Regions from separate parts of the Pseudoalteromonas sp. NZS71 genome, predicted to be linked through region 3. Evidence: predicted binding sites of a transcription regulator. Region 3 holds the regulator's gene; each other region holds the start of a gene.

Region 1 (8,023 bases), on a different contig from region 3:
AGACATAAAATCATACCAATTCGCTTAATTAAGTGGTCTATTTTGAGGGCGGAAAAACGTGTTGATAGCTAGGCAAAAAATTCGCTATTTAGTTGTTCTAAATGAGAATTTTTTAACGCAGGTAGCGACACGTTTAGCCCCGCAAAATGATTAAGTATTATTGCGGATTGGTATTACACATTTAAAGTAGTACAAAAAGCTGAAATTATTCCACTACAGAAAATTCAACTTTTGATGGAGACGAACTCGCAAGCTCCAGTACTTCGTAATAATTTAAACCATCTATTTTTTTGCCAATAATAAAGTAATTCATTTCGTTCATCATGGTCGGGTCGCCCAAAACATCTTCTGCGCTTTGCACCTCAGAAAATTGAATTGTAATTAAGGCGCCTATAAAGCGCATTAAATCTTGAGATTTTAATGTCTTTAAAACTTTATTAACTCCCGCCTGAGTTGACTCAGGTGTAGAGCCATCAAATCTAAAATCACTTTTTGTACTAGCGCATGCACTAAGCATTAATATTGATAGTGCGATAAGTAAATGTTTCATATATATCCTTATTTGTTTTATTAGTTATTCGTTTATTCGTTTATTCGTTTATTCGTGATACTTGCGGATCATCGCCACTTTGCCGTTTTCAATTTCAATCACTTCCATCATTGTGGAGGTGTATTCTATTGGCTGCTTACTTTGCGGGTGAATGCCCTTTGCATGACTCTTATAACGAATAGCAAAGCCTGTATCATTAAACACAAATGTATTAAGCAGTGTGCTTTCAAACAACGTGTGCGCACCTAAGTAAAAACTCATACCTTTGCGCATCTGCTCTTTGCCATCAGGAGTACGTAAGTCATCCGGTTGATACGGAATATGCTGATTACCAATATCATCGGTTAACAATGCAAGATAAGCCTCAAGCTCTTTAATACCTGCGTTAGGTGCTTGTGTGGCGGTCATTGTTTTATGGTACTGCTGCGCAAACGCGTTTAAGTCGAGTGGCTTTTCAGCATACGCCGAAAAAGCAGTTACTAGAGCCAAGCCTAACGTTAAAAGTAACCTCATTGACTATTCCCTGTAGCTAAAAATATTTTATAGGTACATTACATTAGTAAGTTCAATAATCAAACAAAATCAGTTTTAAGTGAATTATCACCTACATTTTGCTCTTTACTCTGTTGGTTGCAACGCTGTTGGCAGGATCGTCTGGCCAAAAATGTTTAGGGTAGCGGCCTTTCATTTCCTTTTGCACGTCGCGGTAACTGCTAGCCCAAAAGTGCGCTAAATCTTGAGTAAGTTGCAGTGAGCGTTTACCCGGCGATAGCAACTCCATAAGCAGTGGCAATTTACCGTTGGCAAGCATAGGCGTACTGGTCAAGCCGTAAACTTCTTGCATACGCACGCTTAGCTTTGCGGGGCCGTCAAGTTGGTATTCTATTTTTATATTTGAGCCACTGGGCACTGTTAAGCGCAGTGGTAACAGTGCTTTTAAAGCTGTTTGGTGTTGCCAATCAAAACAGTTTTGTAATGCCTCAAGGTAGTTAAACTTTTTAAGCTGTGTGAGGGTTTTAATATCTTCTAAAAACACGCCTAGCCACTGCGCTGCATTTTGAATAAGTTGTTGCTCATTTATTTGTGGGAATTTATCAGGCATTAAATTACTTGCTAAGCTCATACGTATCAGCAATTGCTGCGCATCAGGTTGCTCGTTAAATAATGCAAAGCCATGTTTAGCAAATAAGCTAAGCCACGCTTTAGCACGCTCGCCCTTATCTAATTTTTGTTTACTAGGCTGGCTGGTGAGCGTTATAGCACCAAGCTTTACTTCATCTTGATGAATAAAACGTGCTGATTTTTCGTCAAACTCACAGCGAGTAAGTTCACTAAATAAATGCGGTAAAAATTCTTGTAACTCAAATGGGTTAAGCGCGGTGGCAGCAAATATACGCCCTCCTTTGTGCCCGCCCATGGTTGCTATAGCTAAGTAATCGTCGTTGTGCCAGTAATCGGCATTTAACTCAGCACCTGCACCGTTGGCAAGTAGGTAACCATTACCGCGTTTTTTAGCAATACGATCTGGGTATGCCAATGCCACTAGCAAACTAATATAATGCGTATTTAATTCGCTGTTTTCGTCTTTTACTTTTAAGCGGCTTTGCCAATATTTTAACTGTTGTTTAAATACCGGATGCGGACGTTGCTGTTGGCTATGCAGCGCTAAACTCAACTCGTTTGGACTATTTACTCGGCTCTCAAGTAATGCCACTAAATAAATAGCAAGGCGATAAGTACCAGGGAGTTGGTCATCAAGTATTTGGGCTTTTAGTAGCATATGCGCCAAACGAATATCAGCACCAAAACCTAACATTTTACTGCCAAGCGGTGTGAGCTTACCTTTGCTATCAATAGCTTCTAGCATGTTAAGCAGGTTACTTGCCTGCTCGCATTGTTGCTCAGTGGGCTTATCGAGCAAGGTTAGCTCATCAATACTGGCTCCCCATTGCTTTGCCTCAAGCATAAGTTGGCTTATGTCTGATGTGAGTATTTCGGGATTGTCGTGGCTATTACGTCGTTCAAAAGTTTGCTTTGAGCCAATTCGATAAACAATGCCCGGCTCTATTCGCCCTGCACGCCCTGCACGCTGCACAGCAGATGAGCGCGATATACTTTGTGTTGTGAGCTCAGTAACCCCTGTTTTTAAATTAAAGGTCGCTGCACGGCGCTTGCCGCTGTCAATTACAATGCGTATGCCTTCAATAGTTAAACTGGTTTCGGCTACATTGGTGGTAAGCACTACTTTGCGTATGCCATTTGGCGCGGGAGCAATAGCAGCTTGCTGATTGGCTTTATCTTGCTCGCCAAATAGCGTTACTACTATACAGTTACTCGGTAGATCGGTGAGTGCTTGTTGTACACGTAGTATCTCAAATTGCCCAGGTAAAAATACCAATGCGCTACCTGTTTGTTCATTAAGTGCTTGTTTTATTATGCTAGGAATTGCATCAAGCCAGCGGCTTTCATCTTTTATGGGTATGTATACTTCGTCTATTGGGTAGCTGCGACCGCTTGATTGAATTACAGGGCAATCAAAAAACGCTGTATAACGCTCAGTATCAAGCGTTGCCGACATAAGCATAATGGTTAAATCTTCACGCAGCGCACTTTGGGTCTCGAGCGCAAAGGCAAGTGAGGTGTCGGCTGCAATTGAACGTTCATGAAATTCATCAAATATAAGTAAATCTATATCGCTTAATTCGGGGTCGTTTTGCAGCATGCGCGTTAGCATGCCTTCGGTAACTATCTCGAGGCGCGTATTCGCGCTTACTTTACTCTCGCCCCTAATCCGCAAACCTACACTTTGCCCAACACTTTCGTTTTGGCACTTTGCTAAGTAACTGGCAATATTACGTGCAGCTATTCGGCGTGGCTCTAGCATTACAATACGTTTAAAATGCCCATCGCGCATTAGTTGCAGCGGCAACCACGTAGATTTACCCGCACCAGGTGGCGCTTGTAATAACGTAATAGGATTACTTTGTAATGTAGTAACGAGTTGTTGATATATGTCTTGAACCGGCAGCACAGCTATTTACTCTAAATTACTTTGCAGGCATTGTAACAAAAAACCAAAGCCTAGCTGCGGTTGATGTTTATTAATAATTGCTATTAACTACCCGATACCATTCTAATTCGATCTGCAGGCACTCGTAATTGCTGCATTAAGTAAATTTTAAATGGTGCTTCGTAAGGTTGCTCATCAACCGCTTTTTGCATGCACAAAAGCCATGCGTCACTTTGCTCAATTCCTACATGTAGATGTTTGTGCGCTTGAGGAATGTTAATACTGCCAAAATGTTCAGCGTATAATTTAGGACCACCTAACCAGCCCGACAAAAAGTAAGCAAGTTTTTTACGCGATGCCAATAAGTCTTTTGAATGCATACTCCTTATATGTTCAGCCTCTTTTAAAGCGTCCATATTATCGTAAAACGCATTCACCAATTGTGTAATACCTGCTAACTCACCTGCCATTTTGTATGAGCAGTCACCCACTCCGTATTCACACGTTTTTGTATTCATAACTCACTCAGGTTAACTACTTTATTTAATACCTGCATATTAGCTTAAAACAAAAATTTAAGAATGAGTTACATCAAAGCGGCGTATCTTATGTCAGCAATAATTACAGGCTGCTATGTATATTTTTTAATAAAAAGCGCAATATTAAAAACAAAATCGCTCAACATAAAAATATAACCAACTGATAATAAAAGCAATAAAACCATTATTATTCATTGGTACAAGGCTTGCTACTTTATAACTGACAGTTAATTCACTAACCTAAAGTAAGGATAAACTTATGAACAGCGATCGTATCGAAGGTAATTGGAAAGAACTTAAAGGTAAGGCTCAACAAAAATGGGGCGATCTTACCAACGACGATTTAGATAAAATTGAAGGTAGCCGTACAGAGCTAGTTGGTAAAATCCAGCAGCAATACGGTAAATCTAAAGAAGAAGCAGAGCGTGAAGTTGATGAGTTTGAAAAAGGTCGTTAAACCGCGTTAACCGCTTTTAAAAAAACCGCCATTTGGCGGTTTTTTTTGTTTAAGCTGTAGGTTATTTAGCTACGCTTTTAATTGGTTACCAATCGGTAACTGCCTAATACGCTTTCCGCACGCTGCAAAAATAGCATTACATAATGCTGGCGCATAAACTGGTGTAGACGGCTCGCCTACTCCTGCTGGTGGTGCATCACTTTGTACAATTTCAACGTCAATCTCAAGAGGTGCGTCGCTCATACGCGGTACGCGATAATCATGAAAATTACTTTGCTGTACGCGCCCTTTATCAAAGGTAATACCATCGCTGATTGCAGTTGTAATCCCATAAATAGAGCCACCTTGGGTTTGGTTTTTCACGGTGTCGGTGTTTACAACAGTACCCGCGTCAATGGCAACCCACGATTTAATCACTTTTAAATCGCCAGCATCCGACACTTCTACCTCAACTACCGTAGCTACGTAAGTTAAAAAGCTTCTGTGTGCTGCTATGCCTAAACCTCGACCTTTAGGAAGCTCTCGCCCCCATTTACTCATGTCAGCTACTTTTTCAATAACATGGCGCAGTCTGCCAATATCTAAAGGATAAACCGCTTTATCGCCACCGTAATTATCGTATGTGGCATTTTGCTCGGTTACATCAACAATACGACTCGGACCTATCGTGTCTAGTAAATAGTCTTTTTGGTCGCGACCGGCTTTGTGCGCTGCTTCGCCAATAAATGACTGAATAGCAAAGGCATGAAAAATATTTGATACAGAACGCATCCAACCAATTCGTGCTTTGGCTTGCGCATCACCGTTTTCTAACTTCATGTTAGGTGTGTTAATAGGGTTATCGGTAAATCCTAAGCGCAGTTCAAAGCTCCCTGGCGTAGTCGCCCCTTCTGAAAAGGTAGAGGTAATAGGTGAAAACGCGGTGCGATGTAAATACGATTCTATTGCGCCATTTTTATCTAGTGATGCTTCAATGTGCTGAGCCGAAACTGCATGGTAAAAACCATGTTGTATGTCGTCTTCACGCGTCCATTGCACACGAATAGGCTTGCCTACTTTCATTGAAAGGTAAGCTGCCTCTGCTGAAAAGTCAGGTTTTGACTTACGCCCAAAGCCGCCTCCTAACATGGTAACGTTAACGTTAATTTTGCTCTCGTCCATGCCAAGCATTGCAGCCACTGTTTTCATATCGGCTTGTGGATTTTGCGTAGCAGCCCATATATCAACACTATCTTTGTTGTACATAGCTGTTGCACAAGGCGGCTCCATTGGTGCTTGAGCAAGGTGCGGTGCGTAATAATCAGCTACGAGTTTATTGCTCGATTTAGCCAACACGCCCATGGCATCGCCTTTATCACGTATGTTTGCCTGTGGAGTTTGTACTGTTTTTAGTAATGACTTTTTAAATTCTTTTGAATTGTAATCGCCATTTTTGCCATCATCCCACACTACTTTTAATGCTTTACGCCCTTGCCATGCAGCCCATGTGTTTTTAGCTATAATCGCAATTCCGCCTTTTGGCTGAAACTGCGGCGCGCCTTTTGGTGCAAGAATTTCAATAACATCTATAACGCCGTTTATCGCTTTTGTAGCACTAGCATCAAACGACTTAACAACACCGCCTACTACCGGCGGGCGTTCAATTATAGCCACCAGCGCTTGTGGTTCGCGTACATCGGCTGCAAATATAGCTTTGCCTGTTACTAAATCGGCTAAATCTATGTGCGCCATACCGGTATTAATGTAGCGCCATTCTTTGCGTGTTTTAAGTGTTAGTTTGTCAGCTTCTGGTGGCGTTATTGTAAATGCTAAGTCGATTAAATCTTTATAAGTAAGTGATTTACCTGAGCTGTGAGTAACAACGTGCTGTACTGCGGTACATGTTTCTGGTTTTACACCCCAATGCTTAGCGGCAGCAAGCTGCATCATGTAACGCACACTTGCGCCCATTTCACGCAGGCGCTGCATGTTGTAGCGAATACTGCGCGAGCCATCGGTATTTTGATCGCCGTATTTAGGATCGCCCTTACCCTGAATAACAATAACCTTATCCCACGCGGCTTCCATTTCATCGGCAACTATTTGTGCAATCGCGGTGCGAATTTGCTGACCCATTTCAGAGCGATGGCACGTTATTTCAACCATGCCGTCTGGGCGCAGTGCAATAAATAAGTTTGCGCGTTTTGCCAGCTCAGATGGCTGCTCTAACACACCCGCAAATGCTCTTGGCGCACTGCCTACAAAATAAGTACCGAGTACTAACGCACCTATCGCACTGGTTTTTAAAAACTTACGACGGTTTAAATCAAAGTATTTGTTATCTTGGTTCATACTTCTTCCCCTTGTTCATTTGGGTCAAAATACTGAACACTCGCCATTGTTTTAGCAGCTGATTTAATTGCTTTATGAATACGCGGGTATGTACCACAACGGCAAATATTTCCCGACATATTACTTACTATTTCATCGTCGGTTGGGGTTGGGTTTGCAGCTAATAAGCTTGCAGCTTGCATCATTTGGCCGCACTGGCAAAAACCACACTGCGGTACTTTATGCTCAACCCATGCTTGTTGCACTGGGTGATCGCCCTGCTCGCTTAACCCTTCAATTGTTGTAATTGAAAGACCCGCTACTGCCGCTACAGGCAATACACACGAGCGCTGAGCTACCCCATCAATATGCACGGTACACGCACCGCACTGAGCCATACCACAGCCAAATTTAGGCCCAGTTAAATTCAATTCGTCTCGGAGATACCATAATACTGGCGTTGACGGATCGCCAGAAAACTCATGTTTATTACCATTAATGGTAAGCGTGATCATACTAAACTCCTTGGCAAAGCGCTTTACAGGAGGGTTCCTTGTTGCGCGAGAACTATTTTTAATTACTTACTATTTTATACTTACTACTTTTAGCCTACCACTTAGATCTGTTTTATAAAAATACTAATTATTAGAACGTTTAAACCACATTGAAATTATTAACGTCTGATTATTAGTATTAGACTAGGGACTGCAGACCTTTTTAGATTGAAGTTCACTCAATCTAGGGGAGATTTAATCGCGGCGGGAGGTTTGTAAACAACAAAGCGTAAATTGCCCCTATGCAGAATCCTCGGGGCAGTGCATGTTAAACCTCGAAAGATAAACAGCCCTAAATAAAAGCCTAAAAACATCCAAGTTAAAACTTACAATATATTTAAGCAAAAATCGTATTAAGTAACCACATCGTTATTAGCAAAGTGTAGGGTTATACGAACACCTATGACAAAAGTAAGCAATAAATCGTTGAGTTTAAAAAGATTATTAATAAATAAAAAACCGCCATTTGGCGGTTTTAGATAGTGTAAATAAGCTTTTAACTACTAATTAAAACGGCGTCTACCAAATAAAACCACTGATAGCAGCGTAAGTAAGTAATAAATACTGCCACCAGAGCTAGAGCCTGAATCAGATGAAGGAGTC
Region 2 (8,023 bases), on a different contig from region 3:
CATATGCAGCAAGCCAATACACCAATATGGCAACGCTTTAGCATTACCCAGCTAATAATTTTTTTACCGCTAATAGCCGCTATTATGCTCGACTCTCATATACGCTTTTTGTCATCACATATGGATTCAACGAGCCAATATCTGGCTATTAATATTCAACTTTTTTTACAGTGTATTCCCTTTTTTATTGCCCATGCGTTTGCATATCGTTTATTACTTACACCCGCAATCATAGTTTGGCTGTTAGGCTTTTTAGCCTATCCATCTCTCTTGCTAGTATTTAATAACCAACTTCTTAACTTTTCGCAATGGCAATACCTTGATGCACAATGTTGGACACTGTGCGCATCTGCAAGTGGTATATGGCTTATTACTAAACGCACTAATAAAAATAACAATGTGTTGAGTAATAAATGGCTTAAATCCTTGTTTTCACTTGATACTGTCGTGTTTATAGTACTTTTAGGTTGGGCAATAGTTACATCAAGCATACTCAATACGCACACTGATCCTATGTTAAATCAGCCTATTGAGCCTGTTATTGACGTTTATAAAGTATTCACACAGTTTGATACTTTTTTGGGTTACCTTTGGCAAATTACTGTTTGTGCCGGATTAGTATATGGAGTGTATTTATTAAATAGATATTTATTAATACGCTACGTATTAACCTATCATGGCGTATTAATATTTTTGTTTGCAAGTTTAATAAGCCTCGTTGTACTTACACCTATATTAACATCGTGCTTGCTACTGTTACCTATTAACGATTTACCCTCAGGCATTGCTAACTTAACACCAGGCGGTAATGATAATATTTTCAGCCCTGAAAATTATCAGTTTGTATTCTTATTTTTGGCTATAAGCACACCGATTATTTTAGCGTTTGAACGACAGCAACAACACGTTCAAATTAGCAACATTGCCCAGCAACAAACAAAAACAGAGCTAAAGCTACTTCAACAGCAAATTAACCCTCATTTTTTATTTAATACATTAAACAACCTTTACGCACTAACATTAAAAAAAGCAGATAATGCACCAGATCTTGTTATGCAATTAGCTAACTTACTGCGTTACAGTGTTTATGAAGGCCAAAAAGCACAGGTGAGTTTAGAAAAAGAAATTAATTAATTAAAAGGTTTTATTGCATTGCAGCATTTACGAAGTGCTGAGCGCTGCAACTTTGATGTGCAATGGCCTGAATATCAACAACACTATTTAATTTCGCCACTACTGTTAATAATGATTTTAGAAAACGCGATAAAGCATGGTGTAGAACCCACGTCACAAAAAGTAACGGTTGTGTTTAAAATCACCATGGCCGATAACATACTAACGCTATTTTCCTCTAACCCTATTCTACCTAATAACAATTCAGAGCATGGGGTGGGACTTAACAATTTACGCCGTAGGCTGACTCTTTTATATCCAAATAAGTACACATTAATTATTAATGAAAATAAAAATCTTTGGCAAACCACACTTAAATTGGAGCTGCCTGCATGTTAAACACAATAATTGTTGATGACGAGCCGCTCGCGCATGACGTTATACTTCATCATTTAAGTGCACATAAAGACATTAATATAAGCGGACAATACCTTAACGCTAAAGATGCATTATGTGCTTTAGCCACATCATCTATTGATTTGTTATTTTTAGACATAAACATGCCCGAACTATCAGGCATTGCATTACTCAAAGTGCTCGCGAATCGACCACAAGTGATTATTATTAGTGCGTATCAAGAATATGCTTTAGCCGGTTTTGAACTTGACGTAACTGACTACCTACTAAAACCAGTCTCTGCGCAACGCCTTGAACAAGCACTCAATAAAGTACGGAAAAAAAGAAAACACATAACGCTAAATCCCAAGGCACCTCTGACTATTACGCTTAAAATCGATCGTGAAAAACATAAAATTCAATTAAGCGACATAGACATGTTTGAAGCGTATGGAAATTATGTAAAAGTATGGCAAGGTGAAAAAGCATTACTTGCAAGCTGCACTCTCAAATACATATTGCAAGAGCTTGATACTTCATTTATTCAAGTCCACAAATCTTACGCTATTAACCAACACAAAGTGGTTGCGTTAAGTAATGAAAGCGTTCAACTAGCATCAGGCGTGTCAGTAAAAATTGGCAAGTCATTTAAACAACAAGTGCGCGACATTATTTAACCTGAGATCTTATTTTATGTTTACCTAAAACATAACTTTAAGCTCCCCCTATCAGCGACTCTAAACTTTAGCACTTAACCTTTGCGGCTTTTCTCGCGTTACAAAGTAGCAAATTAGCGAGCCCACTGTTACCAGTACAACCCCTTGCCAAAACGAAGCACTCAGCGTAATAGATAAATACAGCGCTGAAATAATAGTAGAAAACACCGGTGTAAAGTACGAAAGCGTACCCAACAGCATTAAGTTACCGCCAATAATAGCTTGATTCCACAGTGCATAACCGCTCCCCACGACTACACCAGCTAATAATAACGTCATGCTTGAGCCCAGTGAAAACGTTAATGGCGCTTCATTACTAAAACCATATTGCGCCCACAAACTCATTGCCGTAACAGTAAAAAATAACGTAATGGCATTTTTACCATTACTCAGCTTTTGCGTAACTACGCAATAAATAGCCCATATAAACGCTGCAGCTAATGCCATTAAATAAGTAGCAGGATTATCAGCAAAGTTAGTAACAAGCGTATCGACCGACATTTCTTGATCGCCCGTAATACACCAAGCAACGCCTAAAAAAGCAATAATCATGCTTGGGTAAACCCAGTAACTTACTTTTTTGCGCCCAATAATAATAGAGAGCAATATTGTTAGCGTGGGCCATAAATAATTAATAACCGCCATTTCCATTGCCTGATGACGACTATTTGCCATACCAATAGAAAGCGCCAAACAAATTTCGTACGATACAAATAATAAAGTACCTACTACCAAGTAGCGTTTCGAAAAACTACTAAACTTGGGCACTCCCATAACCAAAATTAAAAATATCGCACTGACAGAATACATAGCCGCAGCACCACCAATGGGGCTAAACAACTCAGAAATATCCCGTAGTAATGCAACTAAGCAACTCCACAGTAATATTGCAGCGACTCCATATAGTGTATATTTATTTTTGCTTATAAAATCCATTTGCCAATCCAAAAGTACTACTCGTAAATTTGAAACTAAACTAACAGTAATTATTTAATTAAACAATTAAAGTTAATAGCTTAAACCTCTCGCCTGTTTTTAACATTCACCCTTTTTAGTAATTGACCTTTTGGTCAGTAAAGCTACAATCAATCAATACGTTAAACACGCAAACTCAACAATGACCACACAAATAAAACCAAATAAAAAAGAAGTGACACGCGAGAAAAACCAAAAACTAATTTTAGATGCCGCCGAGCAATTGTTTTCGCAACTAGGTTACGACGGAGCAAGTATGAGCATGGTTGCTAAAGAAGCGCAGGTGCCAAAAGCTAATATTTTGTATTACTTTAAAAGTAAGGATGGTCTGTACGAGTCTGTGATCGACCGCATAATAGCTAATTGGAACTTAGGGCTCGATAACGTCACAATTAACGACGATCCAGCTACCGTGCTTTATAACTATATTAAAAGCAAAGTAATACTGGCCGTAAATCAGCCAATGCAATCTCGCTTATTTGCTAGTGAAATACTGCGCGGTGCCCCTTATTTACAAAACTACTTTAGAACCAATACCCGCCCTTGGGTTAAACAAAAGGTTGATGTACTTCAAGCATGGATGGACGCAGATAAAATGGATAAGGTTGATCCCTACCATTTGCTTTTTACTATTTGGTCTACCACGCAATATTACGCCGACTTTCAGGCTGAGGTTTTACTCGTAATGAACAAATTAGAGTACGACGAAACCGATGTGGCACAAATTACGCAATCAATTGCCCACATAATTTTAAAAGGTATTGGTCTTAAAATACCTGAGCAAAGTGAGACTTAACCCATGACATCCTTTACTACTCCCGATTTATTTGACGATCATCGCGATAACGTACAAGTAGCAGACAGCGGCCTTTATCACTTTGGTAAAAAAACCACGTTTTATGGCAAAGTAGTTACCGTTACCTGCCCAGAAGACAACTCTTTTGCCGCCGATATATTGCATGAAAATGGTGAAGGTAAAGTATTGGTTATAAACGGTTTTGCGAGCAAACGCTTTGCATTTATAGGCGATATTATGGCTGAGCGTGCCCTAAATAATGGCTGGGAAGGCGTAATAATAAATGGCTGTTGCCGAGATATTGAAATACTCGCCACAATGAACTTACCTGTAATGGCGCTAGGCTCTACACCGCGTAGTACCTTAAAGCGCGGCTTTGGTGATAAAAACCAAGCTGTTACCATGCTTAGCACCACTATTGAACCTAACGATTGGGTTTACGCCGATATTAATGGTTTAATCATCAGTAAAACACCGCTTATTTAGCACTCAAAACCATATAAATAGAGACCAACTTGGTGCACCTACGCACCAAGTTGGTTTGTTTTAGCTCATTTTAATCTCACTATTTTTATAGCCCACATTTACAAATCTCATACAACCCAACAAAACCTGACCAGTTGGACAGGGTTTTAATTTATGGCATTCCTCTTGCTTAGTCTAAGCACTATAAAATCAAAACTACCGATTAAAAAGCACAGCTTTAGCAATTGCATTAAATTAGTGATCTATTATAACGCGAAGAAAATGACGCAGTGAATGCGCTATTTAATCCGATAGAATGAACATGTTTTTAATAAAATTGGTATTTATAATAATAACCAGCCCGCTTTTTAATCACTCTTAACTTAATAAGTAAGTACTTGGTCAGTTTTATAATAATGAGCTGCAAATGAGTGATAAAAAAAACAACAAAGGTATATTTTGCAATCACGGTCCTACCCTGTGGCAAACAAACCACTCTGGGGTGCTTGCAAACAATCGCTTAGCTGTAAAAGATGTATTTGCAGTAAAGGGCGAGCGTAACAGCGCAGGCAACCCACACTGGTTTAAAACAGCTAAACCGGCTCAAAATACGGCAAGCTCGGTTAATAAGCTCATGACCGCTGGTTGTAACTTTATAGGCTTTACCCATACTGACGAACTGGCTTATAGCTTAGAGGGTAATAATATACATTATGGCGCTGCGCAAAATCCTAAATTAAAAGGGCATGCTTGCGGTGGTTCGAGTATGGGGTCTGCTGCATCCGTTGCTGCAAACTTAGCTGATACTGGCTTAGGCACCGACACCGGCGGCTCAATTAGAATACCCGCCAGCTATTGTGGTTTATATGGCATAAGGCCAAGCCATAACGTGATTGAAAAAGACGGCCTAATACCGTTGGCTCCGCCTTTTGATACCATAGGTTGGCTTACCCAAAGCGCCGAGCTATTAAGCGATGTAGGTAATGTACTGCTACCAAATCAAGCTATTAATAACGTTGATACCTTAGTTATTTGCGAGCCGTTATTTGAACTCGTTGACCCTGCTTTACAAGCCCCACTTAAACAATTGCTTGAAAAAACCAAGCCTAATTTTAAGCACCATAAAGAATTTGAACTACCTAACAGCAACTTATTAAATGAACTTGCTGATAGTTTTAGAGTACTGCAAGGGCGAGCAATCGCAAAAACGCATAAAGATTGGCTTCAATTGCCGGGGCAACTTCCCCAGTTTGCTCCAGCAATTGCGGCACGTTTTAATATGGCGCTTGCCCTAACTGATCAAGAAGAACAAGAAGCACTAAAAGTACAAACCCAATGGCAAACACTAATAGCTAAAAACCTAAATACAAACAGCTGTTTATTTTTGCCAACCACCCCCACAACCGCACCTAAATTAGGCGCCGACACAAGCGCCTTACGCATGCAAATTATTACGCTTTCGGCAATTGCAGGACTTAGTGGCTCAGCGCAAGTGCATTTACCGCTGGCTGATTTAGCAAATGATCATCCGTATGGTTTTTCATTAATGATGAGCCACGGTAACGATAAAAGCCTACTTGCTTGCGTTAAGCACCTTGCTGCACACTTTAAACAGGACACACCGGCATGACCACACACAACATTGCATTTACCGCGTCTCATTTTTCGGCCACTGAGGCGGGTATAAATATACTAAAACAAGGCGGTACAGCCACCGAGGCTATGGTAGCCGCTGCCGCTGCTATTAGCGTTGTATATCCACATATGAACTCAATTGGTGGCGATAGCTTTTGGCTTATCGATAACCCAAACCAAAAAACGCCCATCGCTATTGACGCCTGCGGCCGAGCTGCAAGTAATACAAGTGCTTATAACACGCTCACACAAATACCAGAGCGCGGCGGACTAAGCGCATTGACTCAAGCGGGTACAATACGCGGTTGGCAAAAAGCCCTTGAGCTAGATGAACACGCAGCACTGCCACTGTCAAAAATTTTAGCGCCCGCCATTGCACTTGCTCGCGAGGGCTTTACCGTTACAAAAAGCTTGCAAGCAGGCTGCGAAAAGCTAGCTGCTGCAAATAATACCAATGACGCGTTTAAAAGCCTCTATATACCCAATGGTAAGCCCTTGCAAGCAGGTCAGCATTTTAAAAACCCTAAACTTGCAGCAACATTTGAACACTTAGCAAAACAGGGTTTAAACGCATTTTATGAAGGTGCACTTGCTAACTCATTTGCCGCCGACTTAGCAAAAGCAGGTAGCTCAATTACCGTAAGTGATATTGCAAATACTAAAGCCGAGGTCGTTACTGCGCTAAATGCAAACTTATCAGGTATTGATTGCTATAACTTACCCGCACCAACACAAGGCGTGCATTCACTGCAAATAATTGGTGCCGTAAATAAACTAAAACACAAAGCTAAAACCGATGCCGACTGGATGCATTTAATTGTTGAGGCAACCAAACAAAGCTTTACCCATCGCCCTACTCTTTGGGCTGACCCTGAAGTATTAGGAGACGATTATAAAAACGCACTAACCGATAATCGCTTAAGCCAACTTGCTAATAATATTGATATGACCAAAGCCAAAAAATGGCCTTTTAGCGCAGAGCCTGGCGATACCGTGTGGATGGCAGCTAGAGATAAAAACGGCCAATTAGTCAGCTTTATTCAAAGTATTTATTGGGAATTTGGCAGCGGAATATTAATGAGCGAAGGCGGTTTTGTGTGGAATAACCGTGGTTTAAGCTTTAGTTTAAACAATGAAGGTATTGATGCGGATAACAATATTAACGCCCTTGCGCCAAATAAAAAGCCGGCTCATACACTTAACCCAGCAATGGCAAAGTTTAGCGATGGTCGTCGCCTTGCCTACGGCACTATGGGCGGTGAAGGGCAACCACAAACCCAAGCCGCTGTTTTTGCAGGCTACGCATGGCGAAATAAATCAATAAACCAAGCCATTAGCGACCCTCGTTGGTTACTTGGGCGCACATGGGGCGATACGAGTACAAATTTAAAAATTGAAAAAGAGTTAGTTTTTCATATAGAACATGAATTAAATCAACGTGACCACGATTGGGTAAGCGTTGATAATAATAACGAAATGATGGGGCACGCTGGGGCTATTTTAGATACACCTACAAGCCTTGAAGCTGCAACAGATCCTCGTTCAGATGGACGTGCAACAGTAACTACAGCAGGAACACAATGTCAGAAATAATAAATCAATGGCCAATTATAGTAGCCTTAATAGCAACCGGTATTTTTGCCGGTATTTTAGCAGGACTTTTTGGTGTAGGCGGCGGTATTGTTATCGTCCCTGTGCTGTATTTTTTACTGCAAGGTTTTGGCGTAAGCCCAGAGTCGGCAATGATGATAGCCACTGCCACATCACTTGCAACCATAGTACCTACTTCGCTTTCATCTATTCGCTCGCATCATAGCAAAGGAAATATTGACCTTGCGCTAATAAAATACTGGGCACCGTTTATATTAGTTATGGCGGTAGTCGGTAGTATTATTGCTCATACCGTTCGCGGTAACGCATTAGTGCT
Region 3 (8,023 bases):
AAGCGCTTATAAACAGTGGCTTTGAAGTGGCTGTAATTACTGGTCGTCATTCACAAATAGTGCAACAACGTATGAGCAGCTTAACCGTACAGCATATTTATCAAGGCCAAGAAAATAAGCTCATTGCCTATCAAGAATTAAAAGACAAACTCAACCTTAGCGATGAACAAATTGCTTATATCGGTGATGATGGCCCTGACATGCCCGTTATGGAATTAGTCGGCTTTGCTGTTGCAGTAAATGATGCCCATCCACTTATTAAACGTTTATCACACTATGTAACGCAAATGCCTGGCGGCTTTGGTGCAGTAAGAGAGCTCACCGACTTACTTATGCTTGAAAATGGTAAAGCGTTGACTACACAAGGCACTAGTTCATGAATGCAGCGCGCATAATATTAAGCGTTTTATTCATTAGCTGTATGGTTTGGCTTTGGTACCCTTATTTTACACAACCAAATATTTTGCCTCAGACTGAGCCTGAAGTTATTGCCAAGCCTGATTACATAGCCATTGAACTCAAACAAACAGCCTATGACGAACAAGGTACAATCAGCCACAAAGTAACTGCGGCTAAAATGGAACTATATCAGCAATTAGGTTTCACGTTTTTTGAAAAACCCATTTTTACTTTATATAACGAAAAGCAAACGTGGCAAATAAATGCAGACGAAGCAACATTATACGAAGACAAACAATTAATTTTAGAAGGTAATGTGGTTGCCAAAAACTTAACCGATAACGCCATGATAGACAAAATCAATGCTGATAATATTCAGGTAGATATAAAGCTATTAACAATGCGCTCGGAGCAACCCGTTATCATCACTGGACCCAATTTAAAAATCACCGGCAAAGGCCTAGAAGCCGACTTAAAAACCGAAGTGATAAAACTAATTAACCATACGCGAACCATATATTATGACCAATAAAATATTAAAATCACTTATTATTCCTACACTTATACTAGCATTTAATAGCAGTGCTGCAGAGCCAAATACACAGCCTGCTGCAAATCAAATATCAATAAGCGCCGATAAGCAAGAAGGTCAATTAAAAGCTAATGTCGGGATTTTTGAGAAAAACGTTGAAATTATTCACGGTAACCGCCGTATTACAGCCGACCGTCTCGAAGTACATAAACGCGATGAACTTGGTGATAATAAGCAATTATTAATTGCCACTGGTAGCCCTGCCCACTTTGAAGAGAAGCAATCAGACGGCACGACTATGAGCGCCAGTGCTGACGAAGTACGTTACGATGTATCTAAGCGTTTTTTAACGCTTGTTGGTAATGCACAGGTATCGCAAGCAGGACAAAAAATAAATGCTAAAAGCATTACCTACGACATTGAGCAACAGCTAATCAGTGCCGAAAAAGATGAAAACTCAACTGACCGCGTTCATACAATTTTAGTACCCATTGAAACTAAAAAAAGTAAAAAAAGCGACAAAGGTCAACCATGAGCACATTAAAAGCAGAACTATTAGCAAAGAGCTATAAAGGCCGTGAAGTTGTAAAAAACGTTGGCCTTGAAGTAAAAGCGGGCAGTATTGTTGGCTTACTTGGCCCTAACGGCGCAGGCAAAACAACCACGTTTTATATGATTGTAGGCCTTGTGCCTAGCGATAAAGGTAAAATATCGATAGATGATAACGATATTACTCTTTTACCTATGCATAGTCGTGCTAGATTAGGCATAGGCTACTTACCGCAAGAGTCTTCAATTTTCAGAAAGCTAACTGTTTATCAAAACTTAATGGCTATTTTAGAAACGCGCAAAGAGCTAAATAAACAAACTCGAGAAGATACACTCGATAAATTATTAGATGAATTTAGCATACAACACATTCGCGATAGCCAAGGTATGGCATTATCAGGTGGCGAACGTCGTCGTGTCGAAATAGCACGTGCGCTGGCAGCAGATCCTAAATTTATATTACTGGATGAACCGTTCGCTGGTGTTGATCCAATTTCAGTATTAGATATAAAGAAAATAATAGAACATCTTAAAAATCGTGGGATTGGAGTATTAATTACCGACCATAACGTAAGAGAAACCCTTGATGTTTGTGAAAAAGCCTACATTGTTTCTCATGGGGAGCTGATTGCATCAGGTACTCCAGAACACGTATTAAATGATAAAACAGTACGCGATGTTTACTTAGGCGAGCAATTTAGGCTGTAACATTTACGCCATGTCTTTAAGCATCTGCTAGTATTAATTATAACAACATAAAAGGATTGTTAGAGATACATGAGGCAATCACTACAGCTGCGCATGGGCCAGCAACTTACAATGACTCCACAGCTGCAACAAGCTATTCGTTTGTTGCAACTCAGTACATTGGATCTCCAGCAAGAAATACAAGAAGCTCTCGACAGCAACCCGCTATTAGAGGTTGAAGAACAAGACTACTCAGAAGATGCTGCTGGCAAAAACGAGCAAAAAGCTGATACCGATGACATAACTGTTAGCGCATCTGCCGATGATGCTCCAAGCGAATACGAACAAGATAGTGGTGAAGCACTTGCGAAAGACACGCTAAGTGACGACATGGCTATGGATGTTAGCTGGGATGAGTACATGAGTGCCGCTCCTGCAGCATCATCGGGTCCAATGCCTGAAGATGAATCAATTTATCAAGGTGCCTCTACAGAGACGCTCCATGAGTATTTAATGTGGCAGTTACAATTAACGCCATTTAGCCCTACAGACGAAGCTATTGCTATTGCCATCGTAGAAGCAGTTGATGATTCAGGTATTTTAACACTAAGCTGCGAAGAGATTTTAGAAAGCTTTAATCAAGAAAACGAAGATGATAACGAAGTCGAACTTGATGAAATTGAAGCTGTATTAAAACGCATCCAACTGTTTGATCCTGTTGGTATTGCTGCACGTAGTTTACAAGAGTGTTTGTGTATTCAGCTTAATCAGTTTGATAAAGAAACACCTTACATTAATGAAACAAAAATGATTTTAACCGAGCATATTGATTTATTAGCTGCTCGTGACTATCGTACATTAATGAAGAAAACCAAGCTCAAAGAAGAAGAGCTTAAAGAAGTAATGACATTAATCCATACTCTTAGTCCTAAGCCAGCAGATACTATTGTAAGAGAAGAATCTGAGTATGTTATTCCAGACGTGTCAGTTAAAAAAATTAAAGGCCGCTGGGTTGTTGAGTTAAACCCAGATAGCATGCCTAAAATTCGTGTTAATAGCCAATACGCTGCAATGTCTCGCACTGTGAAATCGAGTGGTGACAGCCAGTTTATTCGCTCGCATTTACAAGAAGCTAAATGGTTTATTAAAAGCTTAGAAAGTAGAAACGACACACTTTTAAAAGTAACTAATTGTATTGTTAAGCAACAACAAGGCTTTTTTGAACACGGCCCTGAAGCAATGAAACCAATGGTTTTAAATGATGTTGCTGAAATGGTAGAAATGCACGAATCAACAATTTCGCGCGTAACAACTCAAAAGTATATGCATACACCCCGTGGTATATTTGAGCTTAAATACTTTTTCTCAAGCCATGTAAGCACCGAAAACGGTGGTGAATGTTCATCTACAGCAATTCGTGCACTTATCCGCAAATTAATCGCTGCAGAAAACTCAGCAAAACCATTGAGTGATAGCAAAATAGCGGATATATTGGCTGAGCAAGGAATTAAAGTAGCAAGACGTACAATCGCAAAATACCGCGAATCTCTGGCTATTCCACCGTCAAATCAACGTAAAAGCTTGATCTAAGACGCAAAAAAAAGAGGGTAATGCTTATGCAACTAAACTTAACTGGTCGTCACGTAGAATTAACCGATTCACTAAGAGACTATATTAATACCAAATTTGCGAAGCTAGAAAGACACTCTGATCATATTAATAATGTTCATGTCATTCTCGATGTAGAAAAATTAAATCAAAAAGCAGAAGCCACAATACATGTAAGTGGTGCTGAGCTATTTGCCTCTACGGAACATCAAGATATGTATGCCGCCATTGACTCGTTGATCGACAAGCTCGATCGACAAGTAATTAAACACAAAGAGAAGCTTGCTCGACACTAATATGATGAAATTAAGCTCACTTATATGCCAGGACTGCAGCAAAGCTGCGGTCCTTTTTAATAGCAAAAAAAGAATTTTAGAGTTCATTAGCGAACTTGCTCACGACAAACTTCCGTATTTACCGCAACAGGATATCCTTACTGCTTTAATGAGTAGAGAGAAACTGGGTAGTACAGGTATTGGCCGTGGCATTGCCATTCCTCATGGTCGAATGAGCGGTGCAGAAGAGCCTTTAGCTTTAGTACTCGTTAGCGAAACTCCAATAAATTTTGATGCAATAGATAATCGTCCTGTTGATATTTTTGTCGCACTCATCGTACCAGATGGCGATAACCAACAGCACTTAAAGACTCTCGCAACCATTGCTGATAAACTAAACAACAAAGATTTTTGTAAACAGTTACGCTGTGCAAAATCAGATGCTGAGCTTTACCAAGTTATTGTCGATCAATCATAGTTTTATAAAGGGTGTTAAATGGAGTTAATTATCATAAGCGGCCGTTCTGGTTCTGGAAAGTCGGTTGCTTTACGCGTTGTAGAAGATTTAGGCTATTATTGCGTAGATAATATTCCAGTTAACTTGCTTCCTTCATTAGTTCGCAGTGTGTCTGATAGCTACGATAAAATTGCTGTTAGCATTGATGTGCGAAACATCCCTAAAGAGCAAGATGAATTTAACGATATTCTTGAATACTTACCAGGCTTTGCAAATCCTACGTTATTTTATTTAGATAGCGACGATCAAACGTTGATAAAACGCTTTTCAGAAACACGCAGGTTACACCCACTATCAATTGACTCGCTGCCTCTTGATTTAGCCATCAAAAAAGAAAAAGAATTACTTGATGTATTAATCACCCGCGCCGACTTTATGATAGACACAACTGATTTAAGCGTTCACCAACTTGCAGAATCTATTCGTGAAAAGATTTTAGGTAAAAAAGATAAGCAACTAATTGTCACGTTTGAATCGTTTGGTTTTAAACACGGTATACCAAAAGAAGCAGACTATGTATTTGATGCGCGTTTTTTACCAAATCCACACTGGGAACCTGAATTAAAACCTTTAAATGGGTTAGATCAACCCGTTAAAGATTATTTGGCCAATCACAGCATAGTGCAAAAATTCACATGGCAAATTCAAACATTTGTACAAACGTGGTTACCGCACTTAGAGCGAAATAACCGCAGTTATTTAACCATAGCTATCGGATGTACAGGCGGACAACATCGCTCTGTATATTTAGCGCAAACTATCGGTGAAAGTTTTGCAATGACACATCCCAATGTAAAAATTCGCCATCGTGAACAAGAAAAATAATAGAGCTGAATAATCACCTGTTCAGCTTAGGTAGAGTAAGTTATGCACTGTGAAGACACTTTTTTAATAAAAAACAAATTAGGCTTACACGCTAGAGCAGCTACTGTGCTTGCGCAGTTAGCAGTACAATTTGATGCGACAATCACATTATTTCAAGATGATAAAGAAGCCGCGGGCGATAGCGTACTTGCACTAATGTTACTTGAAAGTAGCCAAGGCAAAGAAGTAAAAGTTGTATGCAAAGGCCCCGATTCTGAGCAAGCTTTACATGCTGTTGGAGAGTTAATAGCACAACGTTTTAATGAGCAAGAATAAACAGTTATAAAAATAATGCTCGCATTACTAACGCCTCAACTAAAACAGATATATAAATACGGTTAGTGACGCCAGTTAACTCACCTCTCCCCATAAAGTAATATAAAAATTTATAAAGGACGCCAATGCCTGAAGCTTTTGAACAAGATTACCCACTACAGCAACTAAAACAAGTGACTAAGTCACTCAATAGTGGTCAATTTGTTCAAGTTAGGCGCATGCTCGCAAAAACAGCTCCTTGTGATACCGCATTATTATTAGAATCATCCCCCCATAAAATTCGCCGACTTCTCTGGCAGTTGGTTGATCCTGATGTGCAAGGCGATGTTCTTGAAGAACTATCAGAAGATGTTCGCTTAGGCATTATTGCCCAGATGGAACCTAAGCACATTGCAGCCGCAACAGAGGATATGGGCCACGATGACTTAGGTGAAGTATTACGTAGTCTGCCAGATACCGTTTATAAAGACGTTGTTAGCGCGATGGACATTCAAGACCGTGAGCGTGCAACACAAGCACTTTCGTATCAAGAGCGTTCTGCTGGCGCGCTAATGAACACCGATACGGTGACCATCCGCCCTGACGTTACGCTTGATGTTGTACTTAGATATATTAGGCTACGCGGCGAGTTACCAGAAGGTACCGATGACTTGTATGTTGTTGATAAGCATAATTGCTTTATAGGCGCTTTATCACTCAGTACATTATTAACTAACCCGCCAGAAAAAATTGTTCGCGATTTAATGGATGAAGATTGTGAGTCTATCCCAATCTCTATGGATGAAAGTGAAGTCGCGCAATTATTTGAACGTCATAATTGGATATCGGCCCCCGTAGTTGATGATAACGATCAGCTCCTTGGTCGTGTAACTATCGATGACATCGTTGACGTAATAAGAGAAGATGCGGAGCATAGCTTACTAAGTTTAGCCGGTCTTGATGATGAAGAAGATACCTTTGCACCAGTACTAAAAAGCTCTAAAAAACGCTCAGTTTGGTTAGGTGTCAACTTACTAACGGCACTTGCAGCTGCTTTTGTAGCTAGCTTTTTTGAAGGCACTTTAGATGTTTTACCTATTTTAGCTGTACTTAACGGTATTGTCCCTTCTATGGGTGGTGTTGCAGGCAGCCAATCATTGACGCTTGTTATTCGTGGTATTGCGGTAGGTCATATAAATCAAACAAACCAACGTTTCTTGATGATGAAAGAGCTTGCTATTGGCGCGTTAAACGGGGTTTTGTGGTCGTTGTTAATAGCAGGTGTTATTGCCCTATGGCAGTGGGACTTTATGCTTGGTGGCGTACTCGCCTTCGCTATGTTTATGAACTTAGTGGTGGCAGGTGTTGCTGGTGCGAGTATCCCTATTATTCTTAAGAGAATGAATATAGACCCAGCACTTGCAGGGAGTGTAGTGCTAACCACGGTGACAGATATTGTGGGTATATTCGCCTTTTTAGGTACTGCTACTTGGTTGCTGGTTTAAATTAGAAACTTTTGCAAATAACTAAAGTAAAAAACACTTAGGGTAAAGCTGCAACTATGACAACGGATACCAAAAATAAAAAAGACACACCTAAAAAAACGCCAAAACAAAAAGGGCTATCAATATTAAAAAGTGTATTGATATATGGCTCTATATTTTTCGTAATTTATAACGCTGTTAATTGGTGGAGGCAACCGGTCATGCCTGCAAATCCTCAATTACAATTAATAGACTATAAAGGGCAAAACATTGATTTATCAGCAATGAGCCAAGATAAACCAACGCTTGTGTACTTTTGGGGAACTTGGTGCCCTATTTGTAGTATTACCTCCCCAGCCATAAACGAACTCGCAAACGAGAATAACTACCCTGTCGTGAGCATCGCAATAAAATCAGGTTCTGATAAAGAACTACATGAGTATCTAAATGATCACGGCTACAATTTTGCCACTGTCAACGATCAACACGGTGAGATATTTGCCGACTGGCAAGGACAAGTCACGCCATCCTATATAATCTTAAAAGATAATAAAATGAAGCAAGGGCTAACAGGTATTCAACCGTTATGGTCACTTAAATTACGTTTGTGGTTATCATCAACGTTTTAAAAAAACTAACTAGAAGTATATAGGCTCTAAATACGCCAATCTTAAGGGGAGTTTCTAAAAGTTCGCTCTTTATTACCTACAATAATATAGCCAATAAAGAGCAAGGTTTACTTAATTTACGCATGAAAAGGGTTTAAAAACCCTTAGCGTAATTAAACTAATCTACTAGGGCGTGTTGATCTTTGTGGATTGAAATTTGTTCAATCTAGGGGCGATTAAATCGC
Region 4 (8,023 bases), on a different contig from region 3:
TTCGGGCATAACAGAAAGCTTAGTTTGTGTTTCGCGGCCTAATTTAACGGTTTTACGCAAGTAGTTTACTGTTTCTAAATCATACTCCATCCAACCACCTTGTGGCACGCGCTTATCAAGCTCTAGTTTACCGTAACGAATACGAATAAGACGAGATACTTCCGCATCTTGAGACTGCCATAAACGACGAACTTCACGGTTACGCCCTTCATTTAACGTTACGTTAAACCAACGGTTAACGCCTTCGCCACCCATAGGGGTTACAGTCGTGAATTTGGCTGGACCATCTTCAAGCTCAACACCACGTAGTAAGTTTTTAACCGTTTCATTGGTTACTTCACCAAATACACGTGCAGAGTATTCACGCTCTACTTCATAGCTTGGGTGCATTAAACGGTTTGCTAGTTCACCATCGTTTGTAAAAAGCATTAAACCCGATGTATTGACGTCTAATCGACCAACCGCAATCCAGCGATCGCCATCAATACGAGGAAGTCGGTCAAATACAGTACGACGCCCTTCAGGATCTTTACGTGTGCTTAACTCACCTTCTGGTTTGTTATACATAATCACACGACAGATTCGGTCTGCTTTTTCTTCGATTTTTACACTGTGTCCGTCAACACGAATCAAATCGGTTTCTTCAACACGGTCACCTAACTTTGCCACTTTACCGTTTACACTAACGCGGTTTGCGTCAATGTATTTTTCCATTTCACGGCGTGAGCCTACGCCTGCACGGGCTAAGACTTTTTGTAACTTTTCACCTTGTATAATACTCATTCGGATGGTTCTCTCACAGAAGGATCGCTCAATAACTGGTTAATTTTACTTTGCTGCTCTGTTGGCAACGCAGGTAAATTTTCAAGTCCAGTTAACGAAAAATAATCTAAAAATTGCTTAGTAGTTGCATATAAAGCCGGCTTTCCCGGAACCTCTTTATGCCCTACCACTTTAACCCACTCTCTTTCGAGTAAGGTTTTAATAATATTCGAACCCGTAGTAACACCTCTTACTTGCTCAATTTCGCCGCGTGTAATGGGCTGCCTGTATGCAATAAGTGATAATGTTTCCAGTAAAGCACGCGAGTATTTTGGTGCGCGTTCTTGCCACAAGTTATTTAACCAAGGGCTTAAACTACTGCATGCCTGAAACCGATACCCACTACCCACTTCAACTAAGCGAATACCACGAGTTTGAAAATGTTCTTGTATTGTATCTATTGCGTCATTTATTCGTGCCATAGAAATAGCTAAATCTATTAATACGATGTCTTTGAGGTGGCGTTTACTAACAGGCTTATCTGCAACAAAAATAGCTGCTTCAATGATCTCAACTAGTTGTTCATCACTAATTCGCCGACCCGCCATACACACTCTTAACAAATAAAAATACACAGCCATCTATTATGACAGAACAACACCAAACTAGGAAAATATATCTATCAAATAACTAAATTTAAAACACAAAAAAGCCAGTGACTAGCACTGGCTTTAATCTTACTTACTAAAATGGTAACTATTAGTTACTTTTAAAAGCTTCTAATGCATCATCTTCAGCTACTGCGTTACCGTATTTTTTAATGTAACCCATAAACTCGCTTTTACTGATGCGCTTATCTTGGTTTTTATCCATGTAACCAAAATGATTTGAAATATCATCATCGTTACCTTCAACTACCGAGATATAGCCATTGCTGTCGTTATCTAAGCTTGAAAAACTGCTTTCAATTTTATCGAATTTAGCAATTTCAGCTTTAAATGCCGACTCACTTACTTCAGAATCAGTGGCTACTTTGCCATTATTAAGCTTCATATAAGTGTTAAATTCTTTGCGGCTAATTTCGTTATCCATATTGGTATCAATATTTGAAAAATGGCCCCAAATGCTATCGTCATCAGCTTCAACTTTTGAGATGTAGCCATCGCTATCATTATCTAAACTTGCAAAGTCACTGTCTATTCTTTCAAGACCTTGATTAGATGAACAAGCCGCTAGGCTTAATGATGCTAAAATAGTGGCTGCTAATGTTAACTTTTTCATAAGACGTATCCTTCGTAATTAATTAAATGTCACTTTAACTAATACAAATCCAATGCCAATAATAGTTAACTTATAATAATCAATAACTTAATCTCGGTCGGTATATTTATTAAACAGTTTCAATAAGTTAAGCTTGCAAGCTTTGCAAACAACCTTGTAATTTTTGCAAAAAAATGCCCGGTAAAAACCAGGCATTTCAATTTTACTTATATAGTTAAGCTAACAATTAGATTGCTGCGTTTTGGTAGCGTTTAACAAACTCAGTAACGTTTTGACCATTACATTTTAATGAGTTTAGGTTACCAATTTTTTGACGAACAGGTGCTAAACCTTGTTTTAAAGCCGTCATACATAATTGAGTTTCTTGTTGGGCGTCTTTTGCAAATACTTCTACTTTCTCAACTGATGCGTTGCTTAATGTCGTTTTTTTAGCAATATCACGAATATCTTCACCATTACATAAAATGCTTTTAGAAAAACGAGATAGGTAAACACCGTGCTGGGCAGCTTCTTTACGAGCAACGCTAAAGCCTTCGTTTGCACTTAGTACACATAAATTAGACTCAATTTTGTTATCTTGGCTAAAGTAAGTATTGCTTTGAGCTGACGCAGTTGCAGATGCTAGTAAAGCAGTGGCTAAAAGTAGTTGAGTTTTCATGAGAGATCCTATTTGAACGAGCTAAAAAAGTGAATTTCGCGCACTATATATTCAATAAAGTTAAGTTCAATTGAATTTTTTATTTATTTAAATAATTAATATTGTATTCACAATGTTTAAACTTTACTCATCATTTGATCAACATTTGCGCAGCTATTATCTCAATTCAGTCATGTTATGTACGCGTATTTACTGATACAATTTAATCTATTAAATAGAACCAATTTTAAGGTAAATTTTATGAAAGTGATTTCTTTCAATATCAATGGTCTGCGTGCTCGTCTTCACCAATTACAAGCAATTATCGACAAACATCAACCAGACGTTATTGGCTTGCAAGAGATTAAAGTTCACGACGAAGCATTCCCATTAGAAGATGTACAAAAAATGGGATATCACGTCTACTTTCATGGTCAAAAAGCGCATTATGGCGTAGCTATGTTATGCAAAAAAGAGCCTAAATCGGTCTTAAAAGGTTTTGCCACCGATACAGATGAATCGCAAAAACGCATGATAAGCGTCACTGTTGAACAAGAAAACGGTCGCGACCTTACTGTCATGAATGGCTATTTCCCACAAGGTGATAATATTAATCACGAAACTAAATTCCCTTATAAACGTCAATTTTATAAAGATTTAATGACACACCTTGAAACCAATCACACACCCGATCAAGACGTCATCGTTATGGGTGATATCAACATATCACCTACCGATTTAGATATTGGTATTGGCGACGTAAATGCTAAACGTTGGTTAAAAACGGGTAAATGTTCTTTTCAACCGGTAGAGCGTGAATGGCTTGCAACATTACTTAATTGGGGTTTTAAAGACACCTTTAGAGAGCAAAACCCCGAAACAGACGATCAATACTCGTGGTTTGACTATCGCTCTAAAGGGTTTGTAGATAATCGAGGACTTCGTATAGATGTAGTGCTTGCAACCAATGAGCTTGCAGCACGCTGCATAGATACAGGTATTGATTACGAACTTCGCGGTATTGAAAAACCGTCAGATCATGCCCCTATATGGTCAACATTTAAGTAATTATTATGCTAAGCCTAACAATACAGGGGCTACTTTGGGCTCTTGTAATTATTATTGCTCTATTAAGCTTTGATAAAAAAACATATAAAACATTGCTTAGTACGCCCGTCCGTCAAACTAGCGTACTTGCGTGTGCGTTAGTGTTTGCAGTGCTTTGGCGAATAAAGGCTGGCATTTTAACTGGCCTTGATTTACACATCCTAGGTGTTACGGCTGCTACATTAATTTTAGGCTGGCGATTGACTATTTTAAGTAGCCTACTTGCCACAGCCCTACTCGCTGCCTTTGGTCAAATTGAACTTGAGCTGTTACCAGTACAACTGCTTATTGGTGCGTTTATTCCTATTTTATTGAGCTATCTTGGCTTTATAATTAGTTACCAATATTTACCTCGTCATTTTTTTGTTTATATATTTGTTTGTGCGTTTATAACCGCAGGATTTATAGCCTGTATAAAAATAAGCCTAGGTGCTTTATTTTACTTAGCTATAGGGCAATACAATTGGCAAGAACTTGCAGATAACTACGTTTATTTAAGTGCCATAATTTGGTTTCCTGAAGCAATGCTCAACGGCATGGCTATAACAATTATGATCACCTATCGCCCGCATTGGGTAAAAACTTTTTACGATAAGGACTACCTAGGCTCATGAGTCTTGAATATCAATGCCCGCTGTGTAACCTAGCACTTTTGAAAACTGATTCAACACTTCGTTGTGCTAACAACCACAGCTTTGATTTTGCTAAAGAAGGCTATGTTAATTTACTGCCTGTGCAACAGAAAAATTCAAAACAACCGGGTGATTCACTTGAAATGGTACAAGCCAGACGCGCATTTTTAGAGCGTGGTTATTATGGCTTCTTACAACGAAATCTTAGCGATATAATTAGTAATATAAGTGCGAATACTATTATTGATTTAGGATGCGGTGAAGGGTTTTATACCCAAGCAATCGCAAATAAAACAAATGCTGTTGTATACGGTGTCGACATTTCAAAATCAGCGGTTAAATATGCAGCTAAGCGCTACCCTAATTGCCAATTTAGTGTGGCATCAATCAGCCAAGCGCCCTTTAAAAGCCAATTTGCTGATGTACTTGTAAGTGTATTTGCACCTTTGTTTGAGCAAGAGCTTGAACGCCTAGCAAATCAAAACGCAATATTAGTGGTTGCAAGCCCAGGACCCTGTCATTTAAAAGAGCTAAAATCGTATATATATTCAGAAGTAAACGAACATACTGAAATAGCCACTCCAAAAGGGTTTCAAAAATCAGAGCAGATCCTTTTAACAGAGCATGTAGCGCTTAGCTTTACTGATATTAAAAACTTAATAATGATGACGCCATTTGCATGGAAATTTAGACCCGAGCACTGGACAGCACTCGAAGAAAAAGGTGAACACACTGTCACCTTATCGTTTTATATTACTCAGTTTACCAAAATAGATAATGATGTAACTCTCTAAAACTGCTCTTTAGTAAACGCCCTGTCCATTTTATCAAACATATCTTTAAGTAAATTGGCAAGCTCCATATAACGGGGCTTGTTATCACTTAACTGCGTTTGATATCCATTAGCAGCCATTTTAGTGTACAGCTCGTTATACCATTTTTGCATCGCAGGCTCTAAAGGCGTTTGCGCTCGCTTACCTAACCAAAACAAGCCTTGTAATGGTAGAGATATAAAAAATAATGCACTCGCAATGGCTTGTGGTAAAAAATCAGAACCTAAGTAATTTAGCTGAAAAAACAATGTTAGCATGGCTAATATTGGCATTACTGTAATGGCAAGCTCAGTCGCTCTAATTACTCTAAACTCTAAAAACAAAGGCGCAAGCTCTTTGCGCATTGGCCATTTTTTACCATACAAACGGCCAGTTTGTAGTTGTGACATCACACTTTTTTGCATCATGACTCCTCACAGATACTGCTTTTAAATACAATGGAAAAACGAGCTATACGCAAAGTGTAACACAAAATGAAAGAGTTACACTTTCTCAGTAAAACAGCTTAAATTTACCTTTTAATGGCGAACAATCCTAACTTAAACATCTTAATTAAGGTAAAGTATTTAACATTGCGTTAACCACTTTGCAGTTGAACACTCAATTGTTTTAGCTTTATTTAATACCGTAAGTGTAACGATTACGTACTAACGTTTACTTACTAAATTTGTTTATGGAAATTGAATCTATGCCAACAACCTCTCCTGAATCACAACACGTTTTAGTTTTAAATTGTGGTAGCTCTAGCTTAAAGTTTGCCATTATTGATGCAAACGATGGTCACGAAATTATTTCAGGCCTTGCAGAAAGCTTAGGCGCCAAAGCGCCCTCTATTAAATACAAATTTAATGGTGCTAAAACAGTTATCGACTTAGCGACTAATCAAGCACATGCTGAGGCTATAAATACGCTTGTAAGCTTAATAAAAGATCACAAATTAGACGAGCAACTTATCGCAGTGGGCCATCGTGTAGTACATGGCGGCGAGCACTTTACGGAATCGGTATTGATTGACGAAAAAGTAATTGCAGGCATTACACAGTCGGCAACGCTTGCGCCGCTTCATGGGCACGCTAATTTACTAGGTATATCGTCGGCGCAGGCATCGTTTGAAGGTTTGCCACAAGTCGCGGTGTTTGATACTGCATTTCACCAAACTATGAATGAAGTTGCCTTTCTTTACGCTCTTCCATATAAGTTGTACACCGAGTTTGGTGTTAGGCGTTATGGTTTTCACGGCACAAGTCATTTTTATGTTGCAGGGCAAACAGCAAAGTTACTTCAGCAACCTATCGAGCAAAGCAATTTTATTAGTGCCCACTTAGGCAACGGTTGTTCTGTATGCGCTATTAAAAATGGTAAGAGTGTTGATACCAGCATGGGACTAACGCCTCTAGAGGGACTGATAATGGGCACTCGTAGCGGCGATATTGACCCTGGTTTATTTAATTTTTTAACCACTCAACTTGATTACACAGCCCAGCAAATTGATAACCTACTAAATCAAAAAAGTGGCTTGTTAGGTATTAGCGAGCTTTCTAACGATTGCCGTACCATTGAAGAAGCCGCTATGGTCGGTAATAAAAAAGCGATACTCGCAATTGAAATGTTTTGCTACCGCCTTTCAAAACAAATTGCAGCGTATATGGTGCCATTACAGCGCCTTGATGCTGTTATATTTACTGGTGGTATTGGTGAAAACTCAGATATTATTCGTGAAAAAGTAATTACACAACTTGCCTTTTTAGGCATTAATTGTAATCCGCAAGCCAACCTCAATGCGCGCTTTGGTCAAGAAGGCGTTATTAGCTGTAAAAATTCACACATCAAAGCAGTTGTAATGCCAACTAATGAAGAATGGGTTATTGCCCTTGATGCTGCAAATATTGTAAAGGAGCTTTAATATGGCACGTCGTATTATGTTAATTCCTGTTTCTACCGGTGTGGGTTTGACGTCGGTATCAGTTGGTTTAGTGCGTGCACTTGAACAAAAAACAGTTAAAGTTAACTTTTTCAAACCAATAGCTCAGCCACGTTCTGGTGAAACAGGCCCTGAAAAATCAACACAAATAGTCACTCAAGGCTCACCTATTAATCCCCCAATGCCTTTTGCACTTGATTATGCTGAGCAAATGATTGGCGACGGTAAAGGTGATGACCTACTAGAGGAAATTGTTGAACGCTTTGAAAGTAAAATAAACGACGACGAAGTCGCTATTATTGAAGGTATGGTACCTACTCGTCGTCAACCTTATGCTGGGCGTGTAAACCGCGAAATTGCGCAAACACTCGGCGCCGAAATTGTATTTGTACTTACCCCAGGTAATTACACCATTACTCAAATAGAAGACCGCCTTGAAATTGCAGCAGGTAACTACGGTGGTATCGATCATCCTCGCGTACTGGGCTGTATTTTTAATAAAGTAAATGCGCCACTTGATGATGAAGGTCGTGCACGCGCCGATTTAGTCGATGCCTATAAACCTGAAGAGCTTGAAAACGAGTTAAATCGTTTAGCATCCCTACCTATTTTTAAAAAAAATCCGTTTATGTTACTTGGTGCAATCCCGTGGGATTTTGACTTAGTAGCCCCGCGCGTAAAAGACTTAAGCGCATACTTAAAAGCCACGATTATTAACGAAGGCGATATGCTTCATCGTCGTCTGCGCCGCATTACTTTTTGTGCTCGTACGGTTTCAAATATTTTAAATTATTTTACGCCAGGCGCTTTATTAGTAACACCGGGCGATCGCTCTGACATACTTGTTGCT

The links. Region 3 encodes sigma-54, which starts transcription at its own class of promoters, with help from an activator protein. Its sites were predicted from a motif close to GTTGGCACGNNNNTNGNNT; they were not measured.
Region 1: a site for sigma-54 is predicted at 4,293-4,311, ahead of I6E85_RS13960 (CsbD family protein). Genes of this name have one in related genera too.
Region 2: a site for sigma-54 is predicted at 4,635-4,653, ahead of I6E85_RS01010 (amidase family protein). Genes of this name have one in related genera too.
Region 4: a site for sigma-54 is predicted at 2,085-2,103, ahead of I6E85_RS04345 (EF-hand domain-containing protein). Genes of this name have one in related genera too.

The regions. Positions count from the first base shown of each region.
Region 1 is NZ_JADYWS010000020.1:35,728-43,750, forward strand. It holds gene I6E85_RS13940 (hypothetical protein) at 206-550, opposite strand; gene I6E85_RS13945 (nuclear transport factor 2 family protein) at 599-1,063, opposite strand; gene hrpB (ATP-dependent helicase HrpB) at 1,155-3,581, opposite strand; gene I6E85_RS13955 (group II truncated hemoglobin) at 3,665-4,078, opposite strand; gene I6E85_RS13960 (CsbD family protein) at 4,359-4,556, shown strand; gene I6E85_RS13965 (xanthine dehydrogenase family protein molybdopterin-binding subunit) at 4,626-6,887, opposite strand; gene I6E85_RS13970 ((2Fe-2S)-binding protein) at 6,884-7,381, opposite strand; gene I6E85_RS13975 (Ig-like domain-containing protein) at 7,924-8,023, opposite strand, start outside.
Region 2 is NZ_JADYWS010000001.1:240,520-248,542, forward strand. It holds gene I6E85_RS00985 (histidine kinase) at 4-1,134, shown strand; gene I6E85_RS20875 (hypothetical protein) at 1,153-1,512, shown strand; gene I6E85_RS00990 (LytTR family DNA-binding domain-containing protein) at 1,506-2,186, shown strand; gene yddG (aromatic amino acid DMT transporter YddG) at 2,247-3,161, opposite strand; gene I6E85_RS01000 (TetR/AcrR family transcriptional regulator) at 3,343-3,996, shown strand; gene I6E85_RS01005 (putative 4-hydroxy-4-methyl-2-oxoglutarate aldolase) at 4,000-4,482, shown strand; gene I6E85_RS01010 (amidase family protein) at 4,889-6,091, shown strand; gene I6E85_RS01015 (gamma-glutamyltransferase family protein) at 6,088-7,689, shown strand; gene I6E85_RS01020 (sulfite exporter TauE/SafE family protein) at 7,677-8,023, shown strand, end outside.
Region 3 is NZ_JADYWS010000008.1:144,018-152,040, forward strand. It holds gene kdsC (3-deoxy-manno-octulosonate-8-phosphatase KdsC) at 1-380, shown strand, start outside; gene lptC (LPS export ABC transporter periplasmic protein LptC) at 377-931, shown strand; gene lptA (lipopolysaccharide transport periplasmic protein LptA) at 921-1,466, shown strand; gene lptB (LPS export ABC transporter ATP-binding protein) at 1,463-2,188, shown strand; gene I6E85_RS07410 (RNA polymerase factor sigma-54) at 2,258-3,757, shown strand; gene hpf (ribosome hibernation promoting factor) at 3,784-4,071, shown strand; gene ptsN (PTS IIA-like nitrogen regulatory protein PtsN) at 4,076-4,528, shown strand; gene rapZ (RNase adapter RapZ) at 4,547-5,392, shown strand; gene I6E85_RS07430 (HPr family phosphocarrier protein) at 5,435-5,707, shown strand; gene mgtE (magnesium transporter) at 5,833-7,191, shown strand; gene I6E85_RS07440 (protein disulfide oxidoreductase) at 7,248-7,799, shown strand.
Region 4 is NZ_JADYWS010000005.1:207-8,229, forward strand. It holds gene rluB (23S rRNA pseudouridine(2605) synthase RluB) at 1-783, opposite strand, end outside; gene scpB (SMC-Scp complex subunit ScpB) at 780-1,370, opposite strand; gene I6E85_RS04345 (EF-hand domain-containing protein) at 1,522-2,043, opposite strand; gene I6E85_RS04350 (hypothetical protein) at 2,270-2,701, opposite strand; gene xthA (exodeoxyribonuclease III) at 2,942-3,748, shown strand; gene I6E85_RS04360 (energy-coupling factor ABC transporter permease) at 3,754-4,401, shown strand; gene I6E85_RS04365 (putative RNA methyltransferase) at 4,398-5,213, shown strand; gene yfbV (terminus macrodomain insulation protein YfbV) at 5,210-5,656, opposite strand; gene I6E85_RS04375 (acetate kinase) at 5,941-7,155, shown strand; gene pta (phosphate acetyltransferase) at 7,157-8,023, shown strand, end outside.